2 regions of the Dorea sp. YH-dor226 genome follow, and region 1 is predicted to be linked to the other one. Evidence: riboswitches for the same ligand, from Rfam matches in the RefSeq annotation. Region 1 holds a riboswitch; the other holds the start of a gene.
What was found. Region 1 has a riboswitch for thiamine pyrophosphate ahead of thiS (sulfur carrier protein ThiS). Riboswitches for the same ligand answer to the same signal wherever they lie in the genome.
Positions count from the first base shown of each region.

Region 2: another riboswitch for thiamine pyrophosphate. It lies ahead of thiM (hydroxyethylthiazole kinase); the one in region 1 lies ahead of thiS (sulfur carrier protein ThiS).

Region 1 is NZ_JBDOHS010000011.1:18,868-22,092, reverse strand. Features, by position in the region: gene carB (carbamoyl-phosphate synthase large subunit) at 1-93, shown strand, start outside; gene ABE547_RS10390 (hypothetical protein) at 232-744, opposite strand; gene ABE547_RS10385 (nitroreductase family protein) at 773-1,564, opposite strand; TPP riboswitch at 1,686-1,793, shown strand; gene thiS (sulfur carrier protein ThiS) at 1,998-2,195, shown strand; gene thiF (sulfur carrier protein ThiS adenylyltransferase ThiF) at 2,201-2,845, shown strand; gene ABE547_RS10370 (thiazole synthase) at 2,871-3,225, shown strand, end outside.
Region 2 is NZ_JBDOHS010000002.1:51,017-54,241, reverse strand. Features, by position in the region: gene greA (transcription elongation factor GreA) at 1-212, shown strand, start outside; gene ABE547_RS02070 (MATE family efflux transporter) at 243-1,631, shown strand; TPP riboswitch at 1,674-1,786, shown strand; gene thiM (hydroxyethylthiazole kinase) at 1,858-2,679, shown strand; gene thiE (thiamine phosphate synthase) at 2,666-3,225, shown strand, end outside.

The DNA.
Region 1 (3,225 bases):
GCAACTGCAAAAGGAATACGTTACGTGCAAGGACACGGAAACGGAGAAGTCAAGTCCCTGCAGCAGCTGCACAGTGAGATAAAAGATAAGTAAAATAACGGTACCCCAGAGAACGCATCGACGCTATTCGCTTACCTCTGCTTTTCTCTGGGGTACCGTTTTCGTTTTCTGAAGGTTAGAACGCTTCGACGCTATTCGCTTACCTCTGCTTTTCTCTGGGGTCCTTTCCTTTTACTGCTCCGGTTTTACTTTTGTAATCAACCCTTCGGAATCATGTGTGAATATCAGTGTCACAGTCTCTTCTTTCTCCCCTTTCAACAAAGATACCTGAACGGTTTCATTCACATCTCCCTTTTCTTTCAATTCTATATTTTGCACTTTATAGGTGAGATTTTCCTGTTCTGCTTCTGCAAAATACATGGTAGCCATCTGATTCAGAAAGGTATCAAGTGCATTTTCCGCAAAACAATCACCAACTTCTTTTTCCCAGTTCTCCCGTATTGCTTCGCATTTTTCCTGTATTTCTTGTTCCTCCGGCTGTGCGTCTTCCACATTGTCACCAATGACATAGGCTAAAGACGAGTCATATAATTCCGGATTCGGACAGTTCATGATTGTCTGAATAATCTTCTGTGCTTCTTCACTGACTCCCTGCTCTTCCTCCTCTTTTGAAGAACACGCTGTCAGCACCAGTACTGTCAGTAACATACTCATGATAGCGATGGTTTTCATCACTTTCTTCATTGAAAATTCCTCCTTTCCAATGAATCAACTATTTCCATTCTATGTTTTTCTTTTTTCTAGGTGCAGTACGCCGATATGTCACTGCCGGGTATCCCAGAAGCATACAGCAGGAGACAGGCGTATCTGTAATCCCAAGCCATTCCTGTAATGTATCACTTGCTTTGATCACACGCATCATATATCCGTTATACAGAACTCCCGCACCTTCTGCAACTGCCATATTTTCTATATTGGCCGCTGCCAGTCCTCCATCCAGCGGATTCTCGGATGCGATCACAAGAAAAGAAGTCGAGTTGAAAAAAAATACATCTTCTCCCGGATCTTTCTGATGTCTGAGATAAAACAACTCAAACACTCTTGCATACTCCGGATTGTCTGTTTTAAGTTTCTCGACAATATTCGGCATCTCTTTCCATACCAGTTCTTTAAATTCTTCCAACTGATTCTGGACCAAGATAAAACGGCATTCCTGACGGTTCTTTGCCGTCGGTGTGTATCGTCCAACATCCAGGATCCGCTCCATCTTCTCCCGCTCAATCGGCTCATCTTTAAAATTTCGGATACTTCTTCTGAACTTTACTGCACGGAGGAAGTTCTCAGGCTGAACTGTGAAGGTATCTTTTTCGTACTCTTCTACATCTTCCATATCATATCCCGGAATGGAAACTGCACCCACCGGACAGATTGCCACACAATGCCCGCAATGCATACAGTTACGGACGTAATCCGCCTTACCGTCAATCAACTTGATTGCTTTCCCCAGACAGTCTTTTACACAGGCTCCACATCCAATACATTTTTCTTTTTTTATATTTATCATCTCACATCATTCCTTTCTTTCCATGAATAATAACTTGTCAGTTATTTTTATTTTACAACAAATTCCAGATTTTCTAAATAAAGATTGACATTTCTTCATAATCTTTTTATACTTAAACATGTAAATTGAACAGGGGAGCTTATGTACTAGGCTGAGAGGAAGTTGAGAACTTCGACCCATATACCTGATTTGGATAATGCCAACGTAGGAACGTAGAGAAATTGCGGGAGGTACTTTGGTATCTCCCTTTTTGTATCATCTACTGGTGATTCCAACCAGGAGTTTACATTTTAATACCGGATTAGTTGAGAGTGAACGAGAGTTCATGAAGGGGTGCACCACCACGGGTGTATTACTTCGTGAACTCTTTTTTCTACCTGCAACGGTATAAACTGAAACACTTAACTGCTAATCTGCAGAAAGGAGGACATCTATGGTTACCATTAACGGACGTGAAACTGTTCTGGAATTACCGATGACAGTCTCTGATTATCTCGCACAGAACCAATATCAGATCAATCGTATCGCAATCGAATTAAACGGCGAGATTCTCCCCAAATACCAGTACTCTGACACCATGTTGAAGGACGGAGACAGTATGGAGATCGTAAGCTTTGTAGGAGGAGGCTAGAAGTCATGACAGAACAGAAACTTACCCGCGAACAGATCAACGCGGCACTGAATGAACGCCACAGTCCCAGGATACAGTCGCTTCTCTCCAAAGGAAATGTAGCGATCGCCGGACTTGGCGGTCTTGGTTCCAACATCGCATATTCTCTGGCACGAATCGGGGTCGGTCACCTGCATCTGATTGATTTTGATGTGGTAGATATTACCAACTTGAACCGACAGCAGTACTTTACCCGGCATATTGGATTATACAAGACAGACGCGCTGAAATCCCTGCTTCTGGACATCAATCCCTATCTGGATATCCACACCGACTGTGTAAAAGTAACAGAAGAGAACCTGGCAGATCTTTTCCGGGAAAATGATATTATCTGCGAGGCATTTGACAATCCCGAGGCAAAAGCCATGCTGGTCAATGGCATTCTGGAACATTTCCCGGAGAAAAAGCTGGTATCAGCCTCCGGAATGGCCGGATACGAAAGCAGCAACACAATCCGCACCCGAAGAATCACAAAGAACTTCTACCTGTGCGGAGATCAGGTTACGGAACCCTCCCGGGGGAACGGTCTGATGGCCCCGAGAGTTGCCATCTGTGCCTCCCATGAGGCAAATATGATCACACGCCTGATCCTGGGCGAAGAAGATATATAACAACACAAGAAAGAAGGTAATTATTATGAACCAAAACGAAGACAAACTGATCCTGGGAGGTCACGAATTCACCTCTCGTTTTATCCTCGGCTCCGGAAAATTCTCCCTGGAGCTGGTAAAAGCATGTATTGAAAAAGCGGAGACGCAGATCATCACTCTAGCTCTTCGTCGCGCCAATGAAGGCGGACTTGCCAATATTCTGGATTATATTCCGGACAATGTCACTCTGCTCCCGAACACTTCCGGTGCAAGAAACGCAGAAGAAGCGGTACGTATCGCAAGACTATCACGTGAAGTCGGCTGTGGTAATTTTGTAAAAATTGAAGTGATTCACGATTCCAAATATCTGCTTCCGGATAATTATGAAACCATCAAAGCAA
Region 2 (3,225 bases), on a different contig from region 1:
AACTGGAAACCTATCGTCTGGTAACGAGTATTCGGGGAAACTCGCTGCAGGGGCTCATAAGTATTGAGTCCCCGCTTGGGAAGGCAATCAAGGGACATAAAGTCGGAGACCGTGTGTTTGTGAACACAAATGGAAATAACGGATATTATGTGACTATTAAGCGGATTGATAAATCTACGGATGATTCGAACGATACGATCAGAAAATATTAGTATGTAAAAAAGAAAAGGAAAGAAAATAAAGTGAAAAAACAATTATCACAAACTAACCCGATCACAGAAGGAGTGATCTGGAAACAGGTTTTGATTTTCTTTATTCCGATTGCGTTGGGAACGGTTTTTCAGCAGTTATACAATGTGGCGGATGCAGCAATTGTTGGCCGGTTTGTGGGGAAACAGGCTCTGGCCAGTGTAGGGGGATCGGCTGCAATGCTTACGAACATTGTAGTATACTTTTTCAGTGGACTTTCTACCGGTGCAGGAGTGATCATCTCTCAGTACTTTGGAGCAAAAAATCTGGAAAAACTACATAAAAGTCTGCATACAGCATATGCATTTTCAATCGTGATCAGCATGATGCTGGCGGTGATTGGCTGGTGTATCACGCCATGGATTCTTGAAGTAATGAAGACACCGGGCGATGTGATGACGGATTCGATTATATATCTCAGGATCTATTTCCTGGGATTGATTGCGACGCTCACATACAACATGGGATCAGCAATCATGAGAGCCGTCGGTGATTCCAGACGTCCGCTTTACTATCTGATCGTCTGTAGTGTGCTGAATGTTGTGCTGGATGTAGTTTTTGTAGTGTTTTTTCAGTTGGGGATTGCAGGAGCGGCGATTGCAACTGTCATATCACAGGCTGTCTGTGCGTTGATTGTCGCGAACACACTGATGAATTCTTATCCTGATATGAAACTGGTACCGGCAAGGATCGGGATTGACAGGAAAATTTTATGGGAAGAACTTCGGGTAGGACTTCCGGGAGGGCTGCAGTTTTGTATTTCCGGGGTAACCGGCATCATATTGCAGACTGCTATCAACAGTTTTGGAACGGATACAGCAGCGGCATGGGCCGCATATAATAAGATGGATATGATCTTCTGGACGGTCTGCAGCGCATTTGGAGCGACTGTCACAACGTTTGTGGGGCAGAATTATGGAGCGGGAAAGATGAAACGTGTCTTCCAAAGTATAAAAATATGCCTGGGTCTGGCGCTGATCGTCTGCGGTGCGGCACAGATGATGCTCCTCTGGTTCTGCCGGCCGATGTTCCATCTGTTTGTAACGGATGGAAATGTGATTGATATCGGTGTATATATGATTCATTACCTTGTCCCGATCTATATTTTATTTGTGTTTATGGAGATCCCTTCAGGGGCGCTCAGAGGACTGGGGGATGCAGCGATACCGACTGCCATCAATCTGGCGGGTGTTTTCCTGGTGCGTGTTCCGTGGATACTTCTGGTGCTTCCAAAGCATCATACGCTGGAGGTTGTGATGCTCTCTTATCCGATCTCCGGAATCGCATCCATGATACTGCTGATTGTTTATTATTTTATCCGGACGAGAAAAATAAAAACAGAAAACCGCGAAACGCTAAATTCGAAAGAAATATCAGAATGAATTTGCAAAATGTCTCAGAAGTAGTATAATGAATACTGTATATGAACCAGAACGGGGAGCCGGTACATGATCCGGCTGAGAGTAGGCTGAATGTGCCTTGACCCATAGACCTGATTTGGATAATGCCAACGTAGGGAAATATCGTGTATGGAATGACGGATATGCCTGTGACGGCATATCCGTTTTTTGAACTCAAATAATAAAAGCAAATAAGGAGGAATGGATGATGCTGGGAAATTGTATTGAAAATGTAAGAAGCACAGTACCACTGGTGCATAATATTACGAATTATGTGACGGTAAATGACGTTGCGAATGTGCTGCTGGCCTGCGGCGGAAGTCCGATCATGTCAGATGAGCCGGAGGATGTGGCTGATATTACATCGATCTGTGGAGGATTGAATATCAATATTGGAACTTTAGATCAGAGAAGTATCGAAGGAATGTTTGTGGCGGGAAAGAAAGCCAATGAACTGGGACATGTTGTCCTTTTGGATCCTGTTGGTGCCGGAGCAAGTGCACTTCGTACCAGTACAGCCATAAAATTAATGGATGAGATTCAGTTCGATGTGATTCGAGGCAATATCTCAGAGATCAAGACGCTGGTACAGGGAAGTGGAACAACAAAAGGTGTAGATGCGGATGTAGCCGATGCAGTAACGGAAGATACCCTTGACAGCGCTGTTGCATTCGTAAAAGAGTTTGCGAAAAAAGCAGGATGCATCGTGGCGATTACCGGAGCAATTGATCTGGTCGGTGACAAAGACCGGTGCTTCGTCATCCGCAATGGTCGTCCGGAGATGGGCAAAATTACCGGAACAGGATGTCAGCTGTCGGGTATGATGACGGCATTTGTAGTGGCAAATCCTCAGAATAAGCTGGAGGCAGCAGCGGCAGCTGTATGTACGATGGGGCTGGCAGGAGAGATCGGATGGAGCAGAATGCAGGAAGGTGACGGTAATTCAACATACCGCAACCGCATTATTGACGCAATCTACAATATGGATGCCAGAACGCTGGAAGAAGGTGCGAAATATGAAGTGCGATAAGAAGGACCTGCTATTATATGCAGTGACAGATCGTCACTGGCTGAATGGAGAAACTCTTTACAGCCAGGTGGAGAAGACGCTGGAAGGCGGGACAACGTTCGTACAGCTGAGAGAGAAGGAACTGGATGAAGAGAAGTTTCTGGAAGAGGCAAAAGAGATCAAGGAATTATGCAGACGCTATCAGGTTCCTTTTGTGATCAATGATAATGTGGATATTGCGCTGGCAATGGATGCGGATGGTGTCCATGTGGGACAGAGTGATATGGAAGCCGGAGATGTCCGTGCAAAGCTTGGACCGGATAAGATCATCGGAGTATCTGCACAGACTGTTGAGCAGGCATTACTGGCAGAAAAAAGAGGTGCGGATTATCTGGGTGTTGGAGCGGTTTTTCATACAGATTCCAAAGCGGATGCAGCAGACGTAAGTCATGAGACTCTGAAAGCGATCTGCGATGCTGTGAGCATTCCGGTGATTGCAATTGGTGGTATCAGTAAGGAAAATGTTTCAGAACTTGCGGGCACCGGAATATGCGGAATTGCCGTAAT